3 regions of the Vibrio paucivorans genome follow, and region 3 is predicted to be linked to each of the others. Evidence: predicted binding sites of a transcription regulator. Region 3 holds the regulator's gene; each other region holds the start of a gene.
What was found. The regulator PurR, encoded in region 3, represses purine synthesis genes. The targets are predictions, from matches to a motif close to TNANGNAAACGTTTNCNTNA.
Positions count from the first base shown of each region.

Region 1: the regulator PurR is predicted to act here: its motif matches at 1,759-1,778, upstream of purL (phosphoribosylformylglycinamidine synthase).
Region 2: the regulator PurR is predicted to act here: its motif matches at 2,299-2,318, upstream of ACXABW_RS10965 (uracil-xanthine permease family protein).

Region 1 covers NZ_CM133230.1:711,309-715,755, forward strand. The annotation lists gene mltF (membrane-bound lytic murein transglycosylase MltF) at 90-1,625, opposite strand; gene purL (phosphoribosylformylglycinamidine synthase) at 1,957-4,447, shown strand, end outside.
Region 2 covers NZ_CM133230.1:2,413,040-2,417,486, forward strand. The annotation lists gene wrbA (NAD(P)H:quinone oxidoreductase) at 1-370, shown strand, start outside; gene ACXABW_RS10955 (DUF2069 domain-containing protein) at 379-798, shown strand; gene ACXABW_RS10960 (DUF2066 domain-containing protein) at 877-2,112, opposite strand; gene ACXABW_RS10965 (uracil-xanthine permease family protein) at 2,363-3,607, shown strand; gene ybaK (Cys-tRNA(Pro) deacylase) at 3,712-4,185, opposite strand; gene ushA (bifunctional UDP-sugar hydrolase/5'-nucleotidase UshA) at 4,287-4,447, opposite strand, start outside.
Region 3 covers NZ_CM133230.1:1,088,163-1,092,609, reverse strand. The annotation lists gene torR (two-component system response regulator TorR) at 1-327, opposite strand, end outside; gene torD (molecular chaperone TorD) at 568-1,215, shown strand; gene purR (HTH-type transcriptional repressor PurR) at 1,508-2,515, shown strand; cyclic di-GMP riboswitch class I at 2,664-2,750, shown strand; gene ACXABW_RS05195 (TfoX/Sxy family DNA transformation protein) at 2,863-3,453, shown strand; gene ACXABW_RS05190 (TVP38/TMEM64 family protein) at 3,665-4,357, shown strand; gene ACXABW_RS05185 (putative signal transducing protein) at 4,357-4,447, shown strand, end outside.

The DNA.
Region 1 (4,447 bases), 380 kb from region 3:
ATTACCAATTTATGACGTTATGGCTGCGCGATGACAGACAAAAAAGCCGCACAAAGTAGTACGGCTTGTAGGTTAACTCTTTAACGAAGCTATTGTTTTTCTTCTTCCGTTTGCTCTGTGGCCTCTGCACCAGAAACGGTATCGTCGGTGCTATATAGGTCATTTTCAGGTACTTGAATCACGGTTAAATCATCAATACCACCCACTTCATTATCGCGATTTTGCTGCTCTACATGACCGATAATGCTTTGGTAATAACGTCTGATGTTCTCTACATAGTTTCGGGCTTCATCACCACGAGCAAACCCGTAACGAGTTTGGCTGTAGTATTTTTTCTGGCGCAGTAGTGGCAGACGATCTTTTACATCTGCCCACGCATCTGGGTTACCACCTTGCCACTTGGTCAGTCGTCTGGCATCCATCATATGGCCATAGCCGACATTGTAGGAAGCAAGCGCAAACCAGATCTTCTCGTGTTCAGCGATGCTGTCAGGGACACGACCTACCATACGACGCAGGTATTCCACTCCGCCCCAAACAGACTGTTCAGGGTCAAGGCGATCGCTGACTCCTACACTCTTGGCTGTAGGTAGGGTAAGCATCATCATGCCTCGTACACCTGTTGGCGATTTTGCTTTCGGATTCCAGTGAGACTCCTGATAAGCCAATGCTGCTACTAAGCGCCAGTCAAATTCGTCTGAGTACTCTTGGAACAGCGGCGCCCATTTCGGCAACTTGCTATCTAACGCGCGAATAAATGCTCGGGTATCCACATAATCAAAACTGTTTACATGGCCGATGTACTTTTCTTCCAACGCGGCAAGCTGATTCGACTGTTGTAGCCCACCAAAGAACTCAATCAACAGCGCATACAAACTCTCGTCATCAGAACGATTTAGGAACCAAGAGATTGGCTGATCCTCTGTTAGCTCGAATGCTAATGCGATGTCTGGGTAAATGCGCTGCGAAAGTGAAATTTCGACAGAGTCGGCAACGGTAAATTGCAAATCGCCATTTGAGACTTGTTTTAAGAGTTCGTTAACGTCGGCATTGATATCAACTGAGTATTTGAATTCTGGGTGCTTTTGTTGAACTTCACTTAGGCTATTTTTGAAGTGTGAGTCGTCTACGATAGTGAGCACTTTTTCTTGACTGGATTCTTCAATCAGTGACGGTTGCCTTTCTAGCAGTTGTTCTAAATTACGAGGTCGCCATTGACCTTTCTTATAAACCACTTGTTGGCTGACATAGTAATAGACAGGTCCCGCACGGAAGTTCTTTAAGCGCTCTTCTGATTGGCTTAAACCCGCCGCGATAATATCAATCTCACCATTTTTAAGCGCAGGGTAAAGGCTAGACATGCGATAAGCCGGCTTCATTTCTAACTTCACGCCGAGTTCATTAGCAAGCTCTCGTGCTAGCTCGTAGTCTAATCCCGCAGGACCATCTGGGCCGATGTAGTAAGAAAGCTGATTGTTGAGCGTACCAACACGCAGTACACCGCGTTCACGAATTTGGTCTAGTTCGCTTTTCGGCTGCGACTCAATTTGGCAGCCAGCTAGCAGAGTTAGAGCTGTAAACAGTGTGGCTAAGCGTTTAAAAGATAACGGGTATTTGATTAACATTTAATTCTTCTCATACATCCAGTAAGGCTTTTATATCAAAGCGGGGCGAGCAGGCAAAGTGAGTAAACGAAAGAATTAGTGAACTGTGTACTATTTCATCAATTTGCCTGTATTTCAAAATTGACAAAAAAAATGACGCAAACGGTTGCGTTTGGTGTTACATCACAAAAACAATTGCTATATAATGCGCTCGCAAAGGAGAGGTGGAATCGGCATAGGTTCTTAAATCTTAGGGAATAGCTTCGAAGTAAAACAGTCTAACCCACTGAATTTATTCCAATATCACCTCAGGTCATGAGACCTTAACCAATTGCATAAGAGACCTAAGCACATGAGAATTTTTCGTGGCTCCCCAGCTCTATCTGAATTTCGTGTTAACAAGCTTCTAGAGCTTTGTCGTGAACTTGGCCTGCCTGTGACTGGCATTTACGCTGAGTTTGCTCACTTCGCTGAATTATCAGCAGACCTTGATGCGTCTGAAGTTGAGAAACTAGAAAAACTACTGACTTACGGTCCAACAATTGAAGAGCATAAGCCAGAAGGTCTACTTCTACTTGCGACTCCTCGCCCTGGTACCATTTCTCCTTGGTCTTCGAAATCGACCGACATCGCTAATAACTGTGGTTTAGGCAAAGTAGTTCGTCTAGAACGCGGCACGGCATACTACATCGAAACATCGGCAGAGCTTTCTGAGCTTCAACTCGTTGAGTTAAAGGCGATCCTTCACGATCGCATGATGGAAGTGGTTTTCACTGACTTCGAATCAGCAGCCGCACTTTTCCAAGTTGCAGAGCCAGCACCAGTCGCTGACGTTGACCTACTCAATGGCGGTCGTTCTGCGCTTGAAAACGCAAACGTTACCCTAGGCCTTGCGCTTGCCGATGACGAAATCGAATACCTTTACGATGCGTTCGTAAACAAGCTAGATCGTAACCCAACTGACATCGAGCTAATGATGTTTGCACAGGCGAACTCAGAGCACTGTCGTCACAAGATCTTCAACGCAGACTGGACTATCGACGGCGTTAAGCAAGAGAAGTCTCTGTTCAAGATGATCAAGAACACCTTCGAAACCACACCAGAAAACGTACTGTCTGCGTACAAAGACAACGCAGCAGTAATGGTGGGTTCGGATGTCGGTCGTTTCTTCCCGAATCCAGAAACTCGCCAGTACGGTTACAGCCAAGAGAAAGCGCACATCCTGATGAAGGTGGAAACGCACAACCACCCGACAGCTATCTCTCCATGGCCGGGCGCTTCTACTGGTTCTGGTGGTGAAATCCGTGACGAAGGCGCTACGGGTATTGGTGGTAAGCCGAAAGCAGGCCTAGTTGGTTTTACAACGTCTAACCTACGTATTCCTGGTTTTGAGCAGCCATGGGAAACAGACTTCGGTAAGCCAGGTCGCATCGTTAACGCACTAGATATCATGCTAGAAGGCCCACTTGGTGGCGCAGCGTTCAACAACGAATTTGGTCGTCCAAATCTACTTGGTTACTTCCGTACTTACGAAGAAAAAGTGAACTCTCACGCTGGCGAAGAAGTTCGTGGTTACCACAAGCCAATCATGATTGCTGGTGGTATGGGTAACATCCGCGACGAGCACGTGCAGAAGAAAGAGATCCCAGTCGGAGCAAGCCTAATTGTTCTTGGTGGTCCTGCAATGAACATCGGCCTTGGTGGCGGTGCAGCATCTTCAATGGCGTCTGGTCAATCAGCAGAAGATTTAGATTTTGCTTCAGTACAGCGTGAGAACCCAGAGATGGAACGCCGCTGTCAGGAAGTGATCGACCGTTGTTGGCAGCTTGGCGACGAGAACCCAATCGCATTCATCCACGATGTGGGCGCGGGCGGTATCTCTAACGCACTTCCAGAGCTTGTAGACGATGGCGAACGTGGCGGTATCTTCCAATTGCGTGATGTTCCAAACGACGAACCGGGTATGAGCCCACTTGAGATCTGGTGTAACGAATCTCAAGAGCGCTACGTAATGGCAGTTGCTCCAGAGAACATGGAAGTATTCGATGCGATCTGTAAGCGTGAGCGCGCACCATACGCTGTAGTAGGTGTGGCAACGGAAGAACGTGAATTGAAACTTGAAGATTCACACTTCGACAACACGCCAATCGACATGCCGATGGATGTTCTTCTAGGTAAGACCCCTAAGATGCACCGTGATGCGAAGACGCTAAAAGCGAACAACCCAGCAGTTAACCGTGACGGTATTGAGTTAAACGAAGCCGCAGAGCGCGTGCTACGTCTACCTACGGTTGCAGAGAAAACATTCCTTATCACTATCGGTGACCGTACGGTGACTGGCCTAGTAGCTCGTGACCAAATGGTTGGCCCATGGCAGGTGCCAGTAGCAAACTGCGCAGTAACAGCAGCAAGCTACGATACTTACCACGGTGAAGCGATGTCGATGGGTGAGCGTACGCCAGTTGCTCTACTAGACTTTGGTGCTTCAGCTCGTCTAGCGGTGGGTGAAGCAATCACGAACATCGCAGCGACAAACATCGGTGATATCAAACACATTAAACTGTCTGCAAACTGGATGTCTCCAGCAGGCCACCCAGGTGAAGATGCAGGTCTTTACGAAGCGGTTAAAGCTGTGGGTGAAGAGCTATGTCCAGCACTTGGCCTAACTATCCCAGTTGGTAAAGATTCAATGTCGATGAAGACCAAGTGGGAAGAGAACGGTGAGCAGAAAGAAGTCACGTCTCCGCTATCTCTCATCATCACTGCGTTTGCTCGTGTTGAAGATGTTCGTAAGACAATCACCCCACAACTTCGTACCGACAAAGGTGACACGTCACTGGTTC
Region 2 (4,447 bases), 1.3 Mb from region 3:
GGGCAGCCCTGTGTGGTTTGGCAATATGGCTGCACCGCTGAAGCACTTCTGGGATCAAACCACCACGCTGTGGGTTAAAGGTGATTTGATCGATAAACCTGCCTGCGTCTTTACTTCATCATCCAGTATGCACGGCGGCCAAGAAACCACCCTACAAACGATGATGTTGCCGTTACTCCACCATGGAATGATGGTATTGGGTATCCCCTATTCTGAACCGGCTTTACATACTACCCGAGCGGGAGGGACTCCATACGGAGCCACCAGCGTTGCCTCCGAACACAATTCAGCACTCGAGCGCGACGAAGCCGAATTAGCACGGGCACTTGGTGCCAGATTAGCGGCGACCGCCCTAAAACTTAAACAGTGAGATTCACTATGGAAACGACATCTCGAACTAAGCAATTTCGCTTACTGGCATTGTTTGGTAACTTGGCTTTATTAGTATGGGTCGCACTGTGGCAGTGGACGCTGTCTCCGCATCCATATGTCAGTAACATCACCCTTGCGATTGCATGGTGCATCCCGTTGCTTCTTCCACTACCGGGAATCCTAGCTGGGAAACCTTATACTCACGCTTGGGCGAATTTTGTCCTGATGCTTTACTTCCTGCACGCGTTGACCATTTTGTATGTCGATGGTGGGGAAAGAATGTTGGCGTTGGTGGAGCTACTGCTCACCTCCGTTGCGTTCGCCGGCAATATTCTGTATGCCCGCTCTCGAGGCAAAGAACTCGGCTTAAAACTGAAAAGGCTTTCAGAAGTGGAAAAGCAGGAAAGAGCCCGCTTCGACCAGTAACAGTAGCTTAGCTCGAAGCTAGGCACAAAATCACATTAAAAAAGCCCTTCAGTTGAAGGGCTTTTTGTTTGTACCGTTTCACTGCCACTCAAAATTAAGCGTTGTATCCACAGGCTCGAGTGGTTCAGCCTCTACAACCTCTAGCGGTTCAGTAGCATTCACCACACTGCCATCTGCTGTGCTCACTGTTACGTTTTGAGCATCTGTGGTTTGAGACTCAACTGTATCCACTTCAGGTAGTGCGGTCGGCTCTGCATTTTCTGGTAGGTTAGCAGGAACTGGTGGCTGCTCAGTTTCTGGCAGTTGTACAGGTACGGCTACGTCTTGTGGCTCAACTTTGATAACCTTGCCCATACGAAGTACTTCCTGCTCAAAATCTTCCTCTGACGCCAGTAAGTGAACATTGAACAACACAGATGAACCTTGAATCTTAAGAATATCAAGCGAAGCAACCGAGCTTAGTGCCTTCAACTTGTTTTCAAGTTCGAAGAAATCCGCCGCATCGTTAATCATAGTAAACTCTGCTTTTACAGTTTCAGACGATTCACTCGCCACAACTACCGCATTCTTTTTCGCATAGTAATCTGCTAAATCAGCAACCATGTCTGCTGCCGCTGATTGGCCAGAGCTACTTCCCGTCACAGGAACTTTAGTACTGGTTTGCATCGTCGACGGATTCTGGTCGTACAAAGTCCAACGTAAATTGTTCCCTTGAGCACGAACGACTAACACAGCATCGGCAGGATAACGCTGGCTCGCCGCACTAAGTGGCTGAACGAAACCGCCCCACAGATCCGATACGGCAATTCCGCTGATGTCATCGAAGTCACCAACTGGCAATGTCAGTGGCAAACCACGTTGCTCTGCGCTTGTTTTGATCGCGTTAAGCAATGGAGTACCAGAATGCTCCCACGAAATATTTCTATCAAAATTAGAATCTTCCACCAGCCAAACTAGCAAATTTACTCGGTTCTCAGGCCAAAATGGTAACTGAGCCTGGCTCAGCAACGAGCGAATATGAGGAGCACTGAATCCCATTTGCAGAGTCTGAGACTCACCCGAGCGCCCATAGCTAAGCTGAGTGACGTACTGTGAAGACTGATTCAATGCTTTGACGATCACTTCATTATTGATGGCATCGGTATCACCAGAAGCACGAACAATCACTTGCTTCATGCCTTCAATACGCGCCTTAGCGTCTGCGTCTTTCTGCTCTTGTTCGAGCACTACTTCAGAGCGATATAAATCTACTTTAGTTAAGGCGTGAGCAGGGATAGTAACTAACCCCAGTAATAACAGAGCGATATTGCGCATACGTTTCCTAGATAGTATTGGGCGAAGACAGGGCTTTGCAAAATATAGTGTTTTCGAGTGTTGATGATAAGCAACTATCCAATCCTGAGCAAGGAATGCACTTCAAGTTACGGTCAGAATTCATGTCTAGCGTCTCGAACATCCATATCTTAGATTGAAAACCGATAATTTATTTGACCTAGGTTACATTGCAAACGTTTGCCAAAGTGATAAAATCCCGCGAATTTTATTTATTGAACAGGGAAATGATATGAAAAATGCTATTCAGGGAGCGCAAATGCTATTTGTTGCTTTCGGCGCATTGGTGCTGGTACCACTTCTAACCGGCCTCGACCCGAGTGTGGCACTCTTTGGTGCTGGTGTCGGTACTCTTCTTTTCCAATTGGTTACTCGACGTAGTGTGCCTATTTTCCTCGCCTCTTCTTTCGCTTTCATTGCCCCTATTCTTTACGGTGTTCAAACCTGGGGCGCACCTGCCACTATGGGTGGCTTAATGGCAGCTGGCTGTGTTTATGTCGCAATGGGCGCATTAATCAAAGTCCGCGGTGTAGAAATCATTCATAAATTACTCCCGCCAGTTGTCGTTGGCCCTGTCATTATGGTGATTGGCTTAGGCTTAGCGCCAGTCGCGGTAAATATGGCGTTGGGCAAGGTAGATGGTTCACAAGTCATCGACGCAAATGCATCGCTTGTAATCTCGATTGCTTCGTTGCTTACCACCATCATATTGAGCGTGTTCGCCAAAGGCTTTTTAAAACTGACTCCTATTTTAGGCGGTATTGTTGTGGGCTACTGTTTAAGCCTTGGCTACGGCATTGTTGACTTCACACCTGTGAAAGAAGCCGCTTGGTTTGCGCTACCGAACTTTACGACACCGGAATTCAATATCAATGCAATCTTGTTCATGATCCCAGTTGCCATCGCGCCTGCTGTAGAACACGTTGGCGACATGCTAGCCATCTCCAATGTGACCGGCAAAAACTACATCAAAAAGCCAGGTCTGCACCGTACCATTACTGGTGATGGTGTGGCGACTATTGCTGCTTCAATGGTTGGCGCCCCGCCAAACACCACTTATTCAGAAGTGACCGGTGCTGTAATGCTAACCAAGGCATTTAACCCTGTTATCATGACATGGGCAGCGATAAGTGCGATTGTACTTGCTTTGGTAGGTAAGCTAGGCGCTGTACTGCAAACGATCCCAATGCCAGTCATGGGCGGCATTATGATTTTGCTATTCGGTTCAATTGCGACCGTTGGCCTTAACACTCTAATTAAAAACAACGTTGACCTGCACAAGTCACGCAACCTAGTTATCGTCGCCATTACATTGGTGTTTGGTATCGGTGGTATGGCATTTGGTATTGGCGAATTCAGCCTTCAAGGCGTTAGCCTATGTGGTATCGTTGCTATTCTGCTTAACCTAATCTTGCCGAAAGATTTAGGTGAAAACCACGTAGTAGACAACGCGCAAATGGAAGACGAAGCGAAATAGTGTCTTAGCCAAGATGTGAACATACCCTAGATGTAAAAAGGCTGATCTTTGCGGATCAGCCTTGTTGTTTGCGGGTAATTAGGGTCTGTTGACCTTTCGCACCTCTAGCCACATAACGGAACAAACTGACCTCTCGTCAACGCTGCAAGGTCATTCGCTGCCAACTCAATCTCCAATCCACGCTTACCTGCACTCACACATATCATGTCCTGTGTTAACGCACTTTCATGGATAAAGGTCGGCAATGCCTTTTTTTGTCCTAACGGGCTAATACCTCCAACGACATAACCGGTTGTCTTTTGGGCGATATCAGGATCAGCCATATCCGCTTTTTTCGCTTTGGCCGCTTTCGCCGCTTGTTTCAAGTTCAGCTTCTGATCCACCGGAATGACTGCAACGGCCAAATTCTTTGGTTCACCATTAACGCAAAACAATAACGTTTTGAACACGCGAGCTGGATCTTGTCCCAATGCCTCAACCGCTTCAAGGCCAAAGCTCGCCGCTCTAGGATCGTGCTCATACTGATGAATGTTGTGAGTGACTTTTTTCTTCTTCGCGAGATTAATAGCCGGTGTCATTTTGCTCTCCTTAAGCTCCAACAAGGACACAAACAAAAAAGCGCCGTCATCTTTTGAATGACAGCGCTTTAGATTAAGGAGTTTTATGAGTTGTCGTCAACTTACTTGTAAACCATCTCGCCTGATGGAGCATATTGGTTTACATCAACAGGGCTATTCGCTTCTAGGTACTCTTTCAGCACTTCTGCATCAACGAAACCTGTGTTTACGTGACCAGGATGACCCGTTAGTTTAGGGTAACCGTCGCCACCTGCTGCGTTGT
Region 3 (4,447 bases):
CAGTTCGCGCAGTTCAAAAGGTTTAGTAACGTAATCGTCGGCGCCCATTTCGAGCCCAACAATTTTGTCTATGCTATCCGTGCGCCCTGTCACCAGAATGATTCCAATATCTGACTGGCTACGTAACTCTCTTGTCAGCATCAATCCATCACCACCCGGCAAATTGATGTCCAACATCACTAAGTCGACAGAGTTTTCTTCCAACGCTTCTCGCATTTGCACGCCATCTTCGGCTTCACTAACGGTGTAACCTTCATTTTGAAAGTATCCCACTAGCTTGCTGCGAGTAACAGCATCATCTTCTACAACTAATACGTGATAGCTCATCTAGACCACTTAATCTTGATTTCAGGTTAACTTTAACAACACTATTCTATTCATAATCAGTAACAATTCTAGAAAATGCTACTTCAAAAGTAAGAAAGGTGATTTTTTATTGATTCAAAACAACCTTAGACTCGCTATTCATATCTCACTATATCTCTCTATTTTTATTCACACATGTAGTTACCGCTATTCATCTTTATTAGTTAAACTAAAGACATACCTCGAATTGGAGCTAAAACAATGCAAGAAACAAAAGCATTTAACGAAAAAAGAGCTGAAATATACTGGTGGCTATCTAGCTTATTTGCTAAAGAACTGACCGAAACGGATATTGAACAGTATCAAACCCCAGAAATTCGCTCTTTCCTCGCAGGGCTTGGTGAAAATGAAACTCTAAAACCGTCTATCGACAAGATGACTGACGCGCTCAACCGTCTAAATGACCGTGAAGACGCACAGTTAGAGCTCTCTGCAGATTTCTGCGACCTATTTTTGAAATCAGACAAAGAATCCGCTTTGCCTTATGCGTCTATGTACATCGGTAAATCGGGTCTATTGAATGACGAGCCCGCCAAAGAAATGGCGTCATTAATGGCTGAACATAGTATTGCTGTCAGCGCTTCACTTAACGAGCCAGCAGATCACATTGCGATCGAATTAGACTTCCTTGGTAACTTGATTATTCGCTCTAACGAACTTGAACAAGAACAGCACCTTGATGATGCACTGCTCGAACAAGAAAAGTTCATCCGAGAAAAGATCCTTTCTTGGGTTCCACAATTTTCGACCAAGTGTCAGTCACTCGATGAATTCGGCTTCTACGCTGCGGTAGCATCTCTATTAGTGTCTTTCCTAGAGCTAGATTGCCACTACCTCGCCGGCGAGTAATTTCACCACTCCCTAGCTAGCGACAAAATCGTCAATTGTAGTGATAGATCACTGCTATTGACGGTTTTTTCATTGCTTGCGCCACGTTTGAGGTCTAGAATCGTGACCGCAAACGATTAAAAATGAAATTGACTCAGTTTCCTGGGTAGAAATACGAACCGCTGGCTAAAAGCGGTTTTTGTGTTTTTACTACTTTGATGTAACCATTAACTAGGAGCTGACAATAATGATTGCTGCGGTGAGCCAAGGGGTAAGCCAGTATATGCAGCAGTTCTCAATAGGACAGAACCTTATGGCCACAATTAAAGATGTTGCTCGCTTAGCTGGCGTATCAACTACCACTGTTTCCCATGTAATCAACAAAACTCGCTTTGTTGCTGAAGCAACCCAAGAAAAAGTGATGGAAGCAGTTAAAGAGCTTAACTACGCTCCAAGTGCCGTTGCTCGTAGCTTGAAATGTAATACGACCCGTACCATCGGCATGTTAGTAACTCAATCAACTAACCTATTCTTCTCGGAAGTAATCGATGGTGTTGAAAGCTACTGTTACCGCCAAGGCTACACGCTCATTTTGTGTAACACCGGTGGCATTTACGAAAAGCAGCGTGACTATATCCGCATGCTAGCTGAAAAGCGCGTAGATGGTATTTTGGTCATGTGTTCTGACTTAACTGAAGAGCTACTAGAAATGTTGGATCGACATGCCGATATTCCAAAAGTAATCATGGACTGGGGCCCTGAAAGCTCTCAAGCCGATAAAATTATCGATAATTCGGAAGAAGGTGGCTACTTAGCCACTAAGTACCTTATCGATCGTGGTCACACAGACATTGCTTGCCTAAGTGGCCACTTTGAGAAAGCAGCCTGCCAAGAACGTATCCAAGGATTCAAACGTGCTTTAGGTGAAGCCAATCTATCGGTTAACGAAGATTGGATCTTAGAAGGTAACTTTGAGTGTGATACCGCTGTGCTTGCCGCAGATAAAATTGCAGCAATGGACCACAAACCAACTGCCGTATTCTGTTTCAATGACACCATGGCATTTGGCTTGATGAGCCGTCTACAACAAAAAGGGATTCGAGTACCAGAAGATATGTCTGTTATTGGTTACGACAATATCGAACTTGCTGAGTACTTCTCTCCTCCGCTAACAACGGTCCACCAACCGAAACGTCGCGTGGGTAAAAATGCCTTTGAGATCTTGCTAGAGCGTATTAAAGACAAAGAACACGAAAAGCGTGTCTTTGAAATGCATCCAGAGATTGTTGAGCGTAGTACCGTAAAAGACCTGACTAAATAGTTAGCAAGATTAATAACCTATGTGCTTTACGTGGTAGTTCAGAGATACGCAAGGCGCATAGCTTAGTCTTATTTATGGAACACATATCACATTTACAACATCCAAATGTGATACTTATTCAGATTTTTAATTACTCTTGAATTAGAAGTCACGCACAGGGCAAACCATTCGAAAGTTTGGGACGCAAAGCTTCCGGCCTACGGCATTTACTTGCTATGGTAGCGGGGTTGCCGATGGCAAACTATGCATACACAACTTTACTCCTTACTGACACAGTTTCTGCATTTTTTTGCTAACCTCTCGGACCTGATTTGGTGGCGTATTCACATACACCGAGAATATACAGCATGGACAAACCAGTACTAAAAGACTCAATGCGGCTGTTTGAACAACTAGGCCGTGTAAAATCCCGTTCAATGTTTGGCGGTTTCGGCATCTTTGTTGACGAGACAATGTTCGCTCTTGTTGTAAATGATAAGTTGCACATCCGAGCAGACGATTCAGCCGCAAAAAAATACAAAGGACAAGGCTACGAGCCTTATGTATATAAGAAACGTGGATTCCCTGTCGTTACAAAATACTTCGCATTGCCAGACGATTGGCAGGCAAACCCAAAAGCTACGCTCGATGAGGCCATTGCAGCTCTTAAAGCAGCAAAGGTTGAAAAAGAGTCTCAAGCTCAGTCGAAACCGAATCGACTAAAAGATCTTCCAAACCTAAGACTAGCGACCGAAAGGATGCTCAAGAAGGCAGGAATCGAGTCTGTTGAGCAATTGGAAGAAGCTGGCGCGGTAGAAGCATTTAAAGCCATTAAGCAGTCCCATACTTCGGATGTTGGTTTAGAGCTTCTATGGGCACTTGAAGGGGCAATTAAGGGGACTCATTGGTCAGTCATTCCACAATCGCGTCGTGAAGAGTTGGCTAATCGACTCAGCTAACCCAAGAAAAGTTCATAGAACCGGCACTCTGTGCCGGTTTTTTTGTATCTGCTGAAATTTTCTTTCCACTTAACCTGTCTTAATTCAAACAGTTTCTTGATACTAGGCGAGAATTCGCCACCAATCTCTCTGCAAGTACTTTATCTACTTTTATACTAAGAAGACATAGCAGGTAGAGCGGCCAACGTATCTTTAGGTCGGAGAATAAAAAATGAACAAAAAGCTAGTATTTGGCGTGGTATTCGTCGCACTGATTATTATTTTGGCCATGAATTTTGGTCAATACTTCACGCTTGAAAACGCTAAAGCACAGCAAGAAGCTTTAGGTAGCTTTATTGAGCAAAACTTCCTCATTGCAGCGATCAGCTACTTTCTGGCTTACGTCGCCATCACCGCTTTTTCAATTCCAGGAGCTGCTGTCGTCACACTGCTAGGCGCTGCATTATTCGGTTTTTGGACCAGTCTACTGCTGGTTTCATTTGCCAGTTCTATTGGTGCTACCCTCGCGTTTTTAAGCTCACGTTACCTATTGCGTGACTGGGTACAAAATAAGTTTGGCGAGAAGCTGCAAGTCATCAACAATGGTGTAGAGAAAGACGGCGCATTTTATCTATTTTCGTTAAGGCTTATTCCCGTATTCCCTTTCTTTTTGATTAACCTTTTAATGGGCTTAAGCCCAATTCGTACTAGCCGCTTCTACTTGGTTAGTCAGCTAGGTATGCTACCCGGCACAGCAGTTTATCTAAATGCTGGTACTCAACTAGCCCAAATTGACAGCCTATCAGGTATTGTTTCGCCAACAGTGTTGATCTCTTTTGCCCTACTCGGTGTTTTCCCTATTATCGCAAAATGGATCATGGCCAGAATCAAAGTGTCCCCTAAAGCACACAATGGAAACGCTTAATGAATATCTTCACTGCCTCCAATCCCGTTCAAGCTCATATCTTGTGTGAACTTTTACGAGCAGAAAACATTCCCTGTGAAGTTCGGGGAG